3 regions of the Streptomyces sp. NBC_00461 genome follow, and region 1 is predicted to be linked to each of the others. Evidence: riboswitches for the same ligand, from Rfam matches in the RefSeq annotation. Region 1 holds a riboswitch; each other region holds the start of a gene.

Region 1 (4,204 bases):
CTTCGACCCGGTCTACGAGCCGATCTCGCGTCGCTTCTACGAGAACCCCGCGGAGTTCGCGGACGCCTTCGCCCGTGCCTGGTACAAGCTGACCCACCGTGACATGGGTCCGAAGTCGCTGTACCTCGGCCCGGAGGTCCCGGCGGAGACCCTGCTGTGGCAGGACCCGCTGCCCGAGGCCCAGGGCGAGCCGATCGACGCCGCCGACGTGGCGTCCCTCAAGGCCAAGCTGCTCGACTCGCCTCTGACCGTCTCCCAGCTGGTCTCCACCGCGTGGGCGTCGGCCTCGACGTTCCGCAACAGCGACAAGCGCGGCGGTGCCAACGGCGCCCGTATCCGTCTGCAGCCGCAGGCCGGCTGGGACGTCAACGAGCCCGACGAGCTGGCGCAGGTGCTGCGTGTCCTTGAGGGCATCCAGTCGGAGTTCAACTCCGGCGCCAAGAAGGTCTCCCTGGCCGACCTGATCGTCCTGGGTGGCGCCGCCGCCGTGGAGAAGGCCGCCAAGGACGCCGGTCACGACATCGAGGTGCCCTTCACCCCGGGTCGTGTGGACGCCACGGAGGAGCACACCGACGCGGAGTCCTTCGCCGCCCTTGAGCCCACCGCCGACGGCTTCCGCAACTACCTGGGCAAGGGCAACCGCCTGCCGGCCGAGTACCTGCTGCTCGACCGGGCGAACCTGCTGGGCCTGAGCGCTCCCGAGCTGACCGTCCTCGTCGGCGGCCTGCGCGTCCTGGGCGCCAACCACCAGCAGACCTCGTACGGCGTCTTCACCGACACCCCGGGCAAGCTGACGAACGACTTCTTCGTCAACCTGCTCGACCTGGGCACGACGTGGAAGTCCACCTCCGAGGACCAGAACACCTTCGAGGGCCGCGACGACGCGACCGGCGAGGTCAAGTGGACCGGCACCCGCGCCGACCTCGTCTTCGGCTCGAACTCCGAGCTGCGCGCGGTCGCCGAGGTCTACGCGGCCGACGACGCGAAGGAGAAGTTCGTGAAGGACTTCGTCGACGCGTGGGTCAAGGTCTCGAACGCGGACCGCTTCGACCTCGTCTGACGGTCCGACCCGTCTGACGGTCCGATCCGTCCGACCGTCAGACCTGCCTGACCAAGACGTCCGGGCCGGCCCACAGGGGCCGGCCCGGACGTCGTTTGCCTGCGGGCCGGTCGCTCGCTCATGAGCCCGGGCCCGGCTTGACGGTCTTCATCGTGAAGTGCGAGGTGACGTTCCTGATCCGGGGGATGGTCATGACCCGCTGGCTCAGAAACGCCTCGTAGGCGGGCAGCTCGGCGCTCTGGCCGCCGATCTGCCGTCGGCCGACGATGAGTTGCTCGTACTCCGCCACGGTCAGGGCGATCGCCTCACGGCCGCCCAGGGTGATACGGCGGGGCCGGGGGAACGCGAGAGGGCCCCCGGATGGTTCCGCGGGGGCCCTCTCACCTGTTCGATTCGTGGTCAGCTGGGAGCGGCGACCGTCGCCTTCGCGGCCGCCGACACGGGCTTCGGGTTCAGCAACCGCTCGGCCAGCTCGCCGAAGACGAGTCCGAAGCTGCCCCAGAGGGTGGCCTGGATGGCCAGGGCGGCGAGTCGGAACCGCCACAGCACGGTGGCCGGGAAGTCCTTCGGCACCTCGTTGATGACGGGCAGGAACTCGTACGCCAGGCCGATCACGACGGCGAACGCGGCAACCGCGACCACCGTCGCCCACCAGGTGCCCAGGTTCGGCTGGAGTCGCTTGCCGAGGATGGTGGCTGCGATCGCAAGGAGCACGCTGAGCAGCATCATCAGGAAGTACAGGGTGGTCCGCCTGCCGATGGTGTCGGGCTCGCCGACCGACGGCGGATTGGCCGGGTACTTCAGGAACGGCACCACGTACACCGCCAGCAGCGCGCAGCCGGACAGCAGCAGTGCGGTCGCCCGCGGCGAGAAGCGGCCGACGCGGCCGAGCGCGAAGCAGTAGGCGAGCGCGGCGATGCCACCGAACGCGACCCCGTAGAGCAGAACGCCGGTGGCGAGACCGGCGGTTGACTGCAGGGAGCGGGAGACGACTTCCATCTCGTGCTCGTGGGAGTGCGCCTCCTCGAAGCCGATCGCCTTGTCTACATACGGTTCACCGAGCAGATAGGCGGCGACGAGGGCGAGCACGCCGGCGGCCAGGCCGGCGAGCATGCCCCGCACGAGGAGGTTTCTTACCGTTGTGGAGTTCATGGGTGTGCGGCGTCCCTCGTATCAGTGGCAGGGGAAGCCGAGCAGGTGACGGGCATCGTGTACCCACTCATGGACGTCCGTGCCGCTGAACACGGAGGTGGCGCCCTGTTCGGCGCCGACGAAGTAGAGCAGGACCAGCATCAGGACGCCGACGAAGACGGCCCAGGGGGCTATGTCCTTCAGCGGCAGCTTGGCGGGTACGACGGGGGTGGTGACTGTCGGCTGGGCGACATGCTGCGCCATGGCAGGGCCTCCTCGGGAGCTCGCGTCCCATCTCGGTGGTGCACATGACGACGGCTACGGGTCTGACTCGCCACCACCCCCTGCGGGGCGGCGGCACACAGTGGCGCGACCGTGCCGGACTCTCACCGGCTTCCGTCTTGCCGTCGTCGATATCAGACCGACGGTACCGTGTGCCGCGAACCTGGCCAATACCGCACCACCTGGAGTGATCTCCCTCTCTCCCGGCAAGTGGCCCCTGCGTGCCATCGGTCAGGTGCCGGCCACGCCGTCCAGCTTGCCCGCCTTCGCCTCCTCCACCAGCGAGGCGAACTGGTCGGCGCTCATCTGGACGCGCTGGCCGAAGTCGTCGGTGAGCAGGACGCGGCGCTCGGCGGGCGCGCTCGGGTCGACGAAGAGCTGCGGACAGCCGCAGTCGCAGTCACCGCAGAAGGTCGCCAGCGGTTCCAGACCGGTGATGTCGCTCATCATGTACTGCCCTTCGGGAAGCAGGAAACGGGAGGCGGGGAGGTCGGGCGGCCGGAGGCATGTCGAGCGCCCGGGGCCGGGGTACTGGCCTGGGCATACCCTCGGGCGCGCGGAGCGACCCGCCCGCGCGCAGGGCGGCAGGGGCCCGGGCCTGCGGTGCCATGCGCCCGTTCACCCCCGGTGCTTCCGTTCCACCGCGGCTCACGGGAACCAGAGCCATTGCTTCGACGACATCCTGAGGAGGCGTCATTTGTTCACCGCACCACGCAAGGGGTGGTGGAGTGACGGAGTGACTGTCACGGCCGCCTGAGGTCCTCGTCGGCGATGGTGCGGTCGTGGGCGAGCGGCTGGGCCCTGTAGGTGATGCGGACGACGCCGTCGGCGTGCCGCTCGGCGGTCGCCCGTACGCCGAAGACGTCCCTGAGGATCTCCGGGGTCAGCACCTCCAGGACCGGCCCCGCGGCCACCACCGCTCCCTCGTGCAGGACGACAAAGGGGTCGCAGAGCCGGGCGGCCAGGTCGAGGTGGTGCAGCACCGCCAGCGTGGTGATCCCGGTGGCACGGATCAGGTCCAGGAGTTCGAACCGGGCGCGGATGTCGAGGTGGTTGGTGAGCTCGTCCAGGACGAGGAGCTGGGTGCTCTGCGCCAACGCCCTTGCCAACAGGACGCGTTGGCGTTCGCCGCCGGAGATGGAGGCGTATTCGCGGTCCGCGTACGGCCGTACGCCGCAGTGGTCGATGGCCTCCTCCACCGCCCGGTGGTCCTCGGCGCCGTCGCGCCCCAGCAGGCCGTGATGCGGGGCGCGGCCCCAGCGCGACGATCTCGGTGACGGTCAGGCCGGTGGTGTTGCCGCCGGCGTCCTGGAGGACCGCCGCGGTGCGGCGGGCCGCGGCGCGGGCGGACAGCGTCCGGACGTCGTCGTCGCCGACCCTGACGACCCCCTCCGCCGGGCGCAGCGAGCGGTAGACGGCCCGCAACAGGGTTGACTTGCCACTGCCGAGCCCGGCAGCCGCGGCACCGCCGCCCAGAGTGATGACGAGCACCGCGCCGAGCGTGGCGCCGTAGGAGAAGCCCAGCACGGTGGGGTCGGCCAGTGGGTTGGACACCACCGTCTGCAGGACCGCGCCCGACACGGCGATGGCGGCGCCGACCAGGGCGGCCCGACCGAGGGCGAGGAGTGTGGAGACCTCGGCGACGGAAGCGCCGTTCATGGGACGACCCGGCTGGGAGCCCGCTTGAACGTCGTCTTCTGGCCGCAGTTCTCCAGAGCCACCGGGTGACCG
Region 2 (4,204 bases), 5.1 Mb from region 1:
AAGACGCCGCCACGGTCGATGTCCCCGACCACGAGCACGGGAAGCCGCGCGTTCCGGGCGATCCCCATGTTCACGATGTCGGTCCGCCGCAGGTTGATCTCGGCGGGAGAACCCGCCCCCTCACAGATCACGGCGTCATACGTGCCCCGCAACTCGGCGAGGCAGTCGAGAACCGTCCCGAGAAGCTGCTGCTGCCGCCCCCCGTGGTATCCACGGGCACTCAGCTCGCCGACCGGCTTGCCCATGAGCACGACCTGACTGCTCTGCTCGCCACCGGGCTTGAGGAGCACGGGATTCATGAGCGCGGTGGGCTCGATCCGACAGGCCTGCGCCTGCATGGCCTGAGCCCGCCCGATCTCGGCGCCCTCCCGGGTGACGAACGAGTTGAGCGACATGTTCTGCGCCTTGAAGGGCGCGACCTTGACGCCTTGCCGCACCAGCCAGCGACAGATCCCGGCGGTGACGACGCTCTTGCCGGCGTCGGAGGTGGTACCGGCGACGAGCAGACCACCGCTCATTTCCCGTGTCCCTTCACCATGAGGCGCGCGGCGACACTGACGCCGAGCGCGAGGAGTCCGACGCGCCGCGAGAGCCGTACGGCCCGCTCGATGTCGGGCACGGCGACGGCGCGGCCTTCCCGGTTCAGGACCGGCCGGTGCTCGACCCGCCCCCCGTACGACAGGGTCCCGCCGAGCCGTACCCCGAGCGCCCCGGCGAACGAGGCCTCCACGGGACCGGCGTTGGGGCTCGGATGCGCGCCGGCGTCGGCACGCCAGGCCCGTACCGCACCACGCGGGTCACCACCGGCGACCGTCGCCAGTACGGCGGTCAGCCTGGCCCCCGGCCAGCCCGCCACGTCGTCCAGCCGCGCGGAAGCCCACCCGTAGCGCCGGTAGGTGGGCGACCTGTGCCCGACCATGGCGTCGAGGGTGTTGACGGCACGGAACCCGAGCAGCCCCGGCACCCCGCCGACGGCCCCCCACACCAGGGCCCCCACCACCGCGTCGGAGGTGTTCTCCGCGACGGATTCGACGACGGCCCGCGCGATCCCGTCGGCGTCCAGAGCCTGCGGATCCCGCCCGCACAGATGCGGCAGCCGGGCCCTGGCGGCCTCGACATCGCCCGACTCCAGCGCGCGCCCGATGCTTTGGGCCTCACGAGCGAGCGAAGTCCCCCCGACGACGGCCCATGTGGCGGCGGCGGTCACCGCGACGGAGGCGGCGGGGGAGCGTCGTACGGCAAAGGCGGCGACCGCGCCGATCCCGACGGCTCCACCGGCGCACACGAGGGCATGCAACGCGCCCCACCCGCGGTGGTCACGCCACAACACCCGTTCCACGGCCCCGGCGGCCCGCCCGAACGCGGCGACCGGATGCCCACGGCGCGGATCGCCGAGCAGGAGGTCACCGAGAAGGCCGGCGGCGGCGCCGTACGCGAAAACGCGATCGGCACGCACGGGGCTCAGCCGATCGCTGGGTCGGGTAGGGCTGGGTCGGTGCCTCTCAAACGGCAGCCGCGCATGGCGATTTGTCCTCACTCAGGGTGTCCACGCCCTGGTTCGACGAGACCGACGGTGAGAGTTCCTGGCTCCCGGGACTACCTACCCCGGTGACAGTGGCGGGACCGCGCCGGACTTCCACCGGCTTCCTCTCGCGCCGTCGTACATGGCTCCGGCAGTCCACCACGGGCCCGGAAGGGCAGTCAACTTGCTGTTGACCTGGGACGGAGGAGTGTGCGCAGGCCCACATCCGAGAGGTCGTGGGGGTCACGCAAACGCGTGGTGCCGGGACGGATCACCGTCCCGGCACCCAAGGGGTCCGAGGCCTCAGGCCTTGACCACCACCAGATAGATCCCGTACGCCACCGCCGCCGCGCACGCCGCGAAGCACACGTAGGCGGCCGTGACCGCGGCCGCGGCCGAGTCGCCCTGCGTGGCAGCGCGTTCGCGGCGCGACAGGCCCATGACGCCGAGGGTGAACAGGGCCACGAGGCCCACGGTGACCGCGAGGCTGACGCCGAAGACGGAGCCCAGAGCTGCCCAGTCGATCTTCATGCTGCTTCTCTTCCTTCGTGCCGGGTGCGCGGGCTCAGACGGCCGCGGCCGGCGGGATCGCGGGGTCGGGGGCGGTCGTGGCCGGGGCGGGGATCGTGGCCGTCAGGTCCTCGGTCACCGTGCCCGCCGGGGGCCGGGCCACGGCGGCGATCGCCGTGGTCACCACACCGGCCGGCTCCTCGGTCTCGTTGACGTTCGTCGCGTCGACGACCTCGCGCCGGGAGAGCTTCCAGATGGCCGCGCTGGAGGCGATCAGGAAGACGGCGACGACGGCCGTACCCCAGGCGCCGAGATCCGTGACCGACTCGGCCAGCGCGCCCACCAGGGCCGCGGCCGGCAGCGTCAGGCACCAGGCCACGAGCATCCGGGTCGCCGTCGACCAGCGGACCACGCCGCCTTTGCGGCCGAGGCCCGCACCCATCACCGAACCGGAGACGACGTGCGTGGTGGACAGGGAGAAGCCGAGGTGCGAGGAGGCCAGGATCGCCGTGGCCGCGCTGGTCTGGGCGGCGAAGCCCTGCTGCGGCTGGAGTTCGGTCAGGCCCTTGCCCATGGTGCGGATGATCCGCCAGCCGCCGAGGTAGGTGCCGAGCGCGATGGCGAGGCCCGCGGAGAGGATGACCCAGGTGGGCGGGTCGGAGTCGGGAGCGACGGCGCCGCCGGCGACCAGGGCGAGGGTGATGATGCCCATCGTCTTCTGTGCGTCGTTGGTGCCGTGGGCCAGCGAGACCAGGCCCGCGGAGGCGATCTGCCCGGCCCGGTAGCCCTTCGCGGCGGCCTTGCCGTCGGCCTTTTTGCCCAGGGTGTACGACAGTCGGGTCGCGAGCATCGCTGCGAGGCCCGCCACGATCGGGGCGGCGAGCGCGGGGATGAGCACCTTGGTGACGAGTACGTCGCCGTGTACGGCGCCCGTACCCGCCGAGGCGACGGTGGCGCCGATCAGACCGCCCATCAGGGCGTGCGAGGAGCTGGAGGGGAGCCCGACCAGCCAGGTCAGCAGGTTCCAGAGGATCGCGCCGACCAGCGCCGCGAATATGACCTCGGGACGTATGCCGGTCTCGTCGACGAGACCTTTGGAGATCGTGTTGGCGACCTCCACCGAGAGAAAGGCGCCAACAAGGTTCAGCACGGCGGACATGGCCACCGCGACCTTGGGCTTGAGTGCGCCGGTCGAGATGGTGGTGGCCATCGCGTTGGCGGTGTCGTGGAAACCGTTCGTGAAATCAAACGCGAGTGCGGTTACGACCACAATCGCGAGGATCAGCGAGAAGTTTTCCATTTACCCAGGCAATCGTTCGAGGTCATCGGTCAGTTGACCGTAGGAAACCTGAGTGAACGGAAGATGAACTGGGGAGGTCCCTGGAGTGTCTGGATGAGGGGGTCGCCGTACCGCCCGATCTCGGCGACCCTCTCGTCCCTTCTGTCCCTTGGTCAGTGGCCCCGGGCGAACGTCCTCAGCTGCGCCTGGGAGCCGTTGAAGAGATTCTGGTCACCCGGCAGGCCGCCGCTGTTGTCGTACTGCCAGAAGGTCCAGAACGACCATCCGGCCGGCAGTGAGCCCGCGTCCGCCGAGTCGTGGCGGGCGATCTACAGTGCGTGGTCGGAGGCGAAGGCGCGGCTGCCGCCGGTGCACGTGTTCCACCAGTGGGTGGTCGTGTAGATCACCGGACGACGGCCGGTGAGCTGCTTCAGCTCGTTGCTGAACGACTTGATCCAGTTGACCATGCCCGCCTTGCTCAGGCCGTAGCACTTGTGCCTGGAGTCGTACGGGTTGTACTCGATGTCGAGCGCGGGCGGCAGGGTCCAGCCGTCCGCGCTCCACCTCCCGCCGTTGCGCACGAAGTACGCCGCCTGCGTCGCGCCCGACGACTTGTTCGGCAGCGCGAAGTGGTACGCCCCGCGGATGATGCCGGCGGTGCGGGCGCCGTTGTACTGCTGGCTGAAGTACGGGTTGCGGTAGTTGGTGGACTCGGTCGCCTTGACGTATACGAATCTGGCGCCCCTGGCTTTCGCGCCGGACCAGTCGACGTTCTTCTGGTGCGAAGAGACGTCGTGCCCCTTCGGCGGGCTCGCCGCCGAGGCCGGAACCTCGGCGAGGGCGGACGCCCCGATGGCGAGTGCGGCCGCGCAGACCGCTGTGACGCGGGTGCG
Region 3 (4,204 bases), 800 kb from region 1:
ACGGCCATGGGCTTCCTGGCCGCCCGCTGGCGCAAGGCCGAGAACGAGCAGAGCCTGGACGAATGGGGCCTGGGCGGACGGTCGTTCGGCACCTGGGTCACCTGGTTCCTGCTCGGCGGCGACCTGTACACCGCCTACACCTTCGTGGCGGTCCCGGCGGCGATCTACGCGGCGGGCGCGGCCGGCTTCTTCGCGGTGCCGTACACCATCCTCGTGTACCCGCTGATCTTCACGTTCCTGCCCCGCCTGTGGTCGGTCTCGCACCGGCACGGGTACGTGACGACCTCGGACTTCGTGCGCGGCCGCTTCGGCTCGAAGGGGCTGTCGCTGGCGGTCGCCGTCACCGGCATCCTGGCCACCATGCCGTACATCGCGCTCCAACTGGTCGGCATCCAGGCCGTCCTCGACGTGATGGGAGTGGGCGGCGGCGAGAACACCAACTGGTTCGTGAAGGACCTGCCGCTGCTGATCGCGTTCGGCGTGCTGGCGGCCTACACGTACTCCTCGGGTCTGCGGGCCCCCGCGCTGATCGCGTTCGTGAAGGACGGGCTGATCTACCTCGTCATCGCGGTGGCGATCATCTACATCCCGATCAAGCTGGGCGGCTTCGACGACATCTTCGCGAAGGCGGGTCACGCGTTCGCGCAGACCAACCCGGCGACGGGCAAGCCGCGCGGTGCGCTGGCGCCGGCCGAGCCGGGCCAATGGACGTACGCCACACTGGCGTTGGGCTCCGCGCTCGCGCTCTTCATGTACCCGCACTCGATCACGGCGACGCTGTCCTCGAAGAGCCGCAACGTGATCCGCCGCAACACCACGATCCTGCCGCTGTACTCCCTGATGCTGGGCCTCCTCGCCCTGCTGGGCTTCATGGCGATCGCGGCGGGGGTCAAGGTCACGAACGGGCAGCTGGCGATCCCGCAGCTGTTCGAGAACATGTTCCCCGACTGGTTCGCGGGCGTGGCCTTCGCGGCGATCGGCATCGGCGCCCTCGTCCCGGCGGCCATCATGTCGATCGCGGCCGCGAACCTCTTCACCCGCAACATCTACAAGGACTTCATCAAGCCGGACGCGACGCCCGCGCAGGAGACCAAGGTCTCCAAGCTGGTCTCGCTGCTGGTGAAGGTGGGCGCGCTCGTCTTCGTCCTCACCATGGACAAGACGGTCGCGATCAACTTCCAGCTCCTGGGCGGCATCTGGATCCTGCAGACCTTCCCGGCCCTGGTCGGCGGTCTGTTCACCCGCTGGTTCCACCGCTGGGCGCTGCTCGCGGGCTGGGCGGTCGGCATGGTCTACGGCACCCTCGCCGCGTACGGCGTCGCCTCGCCGACGCAGAAGCACTTCGGCGGCTCGGCCAAGGAGATCCCCGGCATCGGGGAGATCGGCTACATCGGCCTGACGGCGTTCGTCCTGAACGTGGTGGTGACGGTGGTCCTGACCTTCGTCCTCAAGGCCGTGAAGGCCCCGGAGGGCATCGACGAGACCAGGCCGGAGGACTACACGGCGGACGCGGGCGACGCGGGCGTCCAGGTGGCACTGCCTCCGGCGACCGCGGGGACGTCCCACTAGCGGTTACGGCGATCAGCGGGCCGTCGGAGTAATCCGGCGGCCCGTTGTCGTACCCGTCCGGCAGACTCGGGACCATGGACATCGTGATCAGGCAGGCGGAGCCCGAAGAGTACGAGACCATCGGCGAGATCACCGCCCAGGCCTACCTTCAGGACGGCCTGCTCACCTTCGGCGAGAGCGTCGGCGAGTTGAGGGACGTCGCCAAGCGAGCGGCCGCCGCCGAGGTGCTGGTCGCCGACCTGGGTGGCCGGCCGGTCGGAGGCGTCACCTACGTCCCGTCCGGCGGCCCCATGGCAGACCTGGCCGGCCCGGGAGAGGCCGAGATACGCATGCTGGCCGTCGACAGGGCAGCCCGCGGCCGAGGCGCGGGAGAAGCCCTCGTACGCGCCTGTGTCGACCGGGCAAGAGCCGCGGAGTGCACCGGCATCGTCCTGTGCACCCAGCCGCTCATGCATGCCGCCCACCGCATCTACGAACGCGCCGGATTCGTCCGCACCCCCGGGCGCGACTGGAACCCGATCCCGGGCCACGACTTCACACTCCTCACCTATGAGTTGACGCTCTGACACGCTCCGAAATCACCGCGACACAACATATGGGGGTGCCGTCCTCACCCGGCACAAGATGTATGCTCATGCTCGCTGTCGTCGCAGGGGAATCCGGTGCGAATCCGGAACTGTCCCGCAACGGTGTACTCATGCGTGTTCGCACACGTATGGGCGTCAGTCCGAGGACCTGCCGACAGTGCGCCCGGCCGAACCGTCCGGGTGCTCAGACGTCCGGGCCTCGTGGAATGGGCCGGTGGACGCGACGCCGTGCGCGCTCGTGCTTCCCCCTGCCCTCCGCAAGGCCCCGTGCCGAGCGAGGGAGAGCCCCACGTGACCATCGCGCCAGCCGAACCGGCTTCAGCGACACCGTCCGCGACAACGGCGACAACGGACGGCCCGGGAACCGCACTGCTGCGGACCCTGACCGAGCTGACCGCCGGCCTCCCCGGAGCCGACCCCGGCCGGGTCGCCGCCGCCGCGCTGCGCGGCCGCTCGGCGCAGGCGGACGAGGCGGAGCTGCGCGAGCTGGCCACGGAGGCGGCCGCCGGGCTCATCTCGGAGGACCCCGTGTACTCGCGGCTGGCCGCGCGTCTGCTCACCATCAGCATCGCCGCCGAGGCCGCCTCGCAGGGCGTCACCACCTTCACCGAGTCGGTCGAAGTGGGCCACCGGGAAGGGCTCGTCGCCGACCGCACGGCGGAGTTCGTCCGCCTGCACGCCGCGCGCCTCGACGCACTCGTGGACCCCGAGGCGGACGACCGCTTCGGCTACTTCGGCCTGCGCACCCTCCACAGCCGTTACCTGCTCCGGCACCCGATCACCCGCCGGGTGATCGAGACGCCCCAGCACTTCATGCTGCGTGTCGCCGCCGGTCTCGCCGACGACACCCCGTCCGCTTCGGAAACGGGCCCCCGCCCGGTGGACGAAGTCGCCGCGCTCTACGGCCTGATGAGCCGCCTCGACTACCTCCCCTCCTCCCCCACCCTCTTCAACTCCGGCACCCGGCACCCCCAGATGTCGTCCTGCTACCTCCTCGACTCCCCGCTCGACGAGCTGGACTCCATCTACGACCGCTACCACCAGGTCGCCCGCCTCTCCAAGCACGCCGGCGGAATCGGCCTCGCCTACTCCCGTGTCCGCAGCCGCGGTTCACTGATCCGCGGCACCAACGGGCACTCCAACGGCATCGTCCCGTTCCTCAAGACCCTCGACGCCTCGGTGGCCGCCGTGAACCAGGGCGGCCGGCGCAAGGGCGCGGCCGCCGTCTACCTGGAGACCTGGCACTCCGACATCGAGGAGTTCCTGGAGCTGCGCGACAACACCGGTGAGGACGCCCGCCGTACGCACAACCTGAACCTGGCGCACTGGATCCCCGACGAGTTCATGCGCCGGGTGAACGCCGACGAGCCGTGGAGCCTGTTCTCCCCCGCCGACGTGCCCGAGCTGGTCGACCTGTGGGGTGCGGAGTTCGATGCCGCGTACCGCAGGGCGGAGGCGGCGGGCCTCGCCCGCAGGACCATCCCGGCCCGCGAACTCTACGGCCGCATGATGCGCACCCTGGCCCAGACCGGCAACGGCTGGATGACCTTCAAGGACGCCTCCAACCGCACCGCCAACCAGACGGCCGAGCCGGGCCACGTCGTCCACTCCTCCAACCTCTGCACGGAGATCCTGGAGGTCACCGACGACGGCGAGACGGCGGTGTGCAACCTGGGTTCGGTGAACCTGGCGGCGTTCGTGGCCGGTCAGGACATCGACTGGGAACGGCTCGACGAGACCGTCCGCACGGCCGTCACCTTCCTCGACCGCGTCGTCGACATCAACTTCTACCCCACCGAGCAGGCCGGCCGGTCGAACGCGCGCTGGCGCCCCGTCGGCCTCGGCGCCATGGGCCTGCAGGACGTCTTCTTCAAGCTGCGCCTGCCCTTCGACTCGCCCGCGGCCCGCCGGCTCTCCACCCGCATCGCCGAGCGCATCATGCTCGCCGCGTACGAGGCCTCCGCCGACCTCGCCGAGCGCAACGGCCCGGTGCCGGCCTGGGAGAAGACCCGTACGGCCAGGGGAGTCCTGCACCCCGACCACTACGA

What was found. A riboswitch is a leader RNA that binds a small molecule or an ion and turns the genes downstream of it on or off. The one in region 1 is predicted to bind cobalamin.
Region 2: it holds a riboswitch for cobalamin, as region 1 does, so the genes downstream of both, OG870_RS10945 (cobalamin biosynthesis protein) here and OG870_RS34315 (CbtB domain-containing protein) in region 1, are expected to answer to the same signal.
Region 3: it holds a riboswitch for cobalamin, as region 1 does, so the genes downstream of both, OG870_RS30795 (ribonucleoside-diphosphate reductase subunit alpha) here and OG870_RS34315 (CbtB domain-containing protein) in region 1, are expected to answer to the same signal.

The regions. Positions count from the first base shown of each region.
Region 1 covers NZ_CP107902.1:7,355,083-7,359,286, reverse strand. The annotation lists gene katG (catalase/peroxidase HPI) at 1-1,060, shown strand, start outside; gene OG870_RS34325 (hypothetical protein) at 1,179-1,349, opposite strand; gene OG870_RS34320 (CbtA family protein) at 1,460-2,212, opposite strand; gene OG870_RS34315 (CbtB domain-containing protein) at 2,234-2,455, opposite strand; cobalamin riboswitch at 2,490-2,641, opposite strand; gene OG870_RS34310 (hypothetical protein) at 2,705-2,920, opposite strand; partial or broken gene OG870_RS34305 (iron chelate uptake ABC transporter family permease subunit) at 3,217-4,081, opposite strand; gene OG870_RS34300 (hypothetical protein) at 4,129-4,204, opposite strand, start outside.
Region 2 covers NZ_CP107902.1:2,284,362-2,288,565, reverse strand. The annotation lists gene OG870_RS10950 (cobyric acid synthase) at 1-518, opposite strand, end outside; gene OG870_RS10945 (cobalamin biosynthesis protein) at 515-1,456, opposite strand; cobalamin riboswitch at 1,559-1,698, opposite strand; gene OG870_RS10940 (hypothetical protein) at 1,826-2,053, opposite strand; gene OG870_RS10935 (inorganic phosphate transporter) at 2,088-3,332, opposite strand; partial or broken gene OG870_RS10930 (lysozyme) at 3,485-4,204, opposite strand, start outside.
Region 3 covers NZ_CP107902.1:6,556,932-6,561,135, reverse strand. The annotation lists gene mctP (monocarboxylate uptake permease MctP) at 1-1,569, shown strand, start outside; gene OG870_RS30800 (GNAT family N-acetyltransferase) at 1,644-2,135, shown strand; cobalamin riboswitch at 2,198-2,326, shown strand; gene OG870_RS30795 (ribonucleoside-diphosphate reductase subunit alpha) at 2,448-4,204, shown strand, end outside.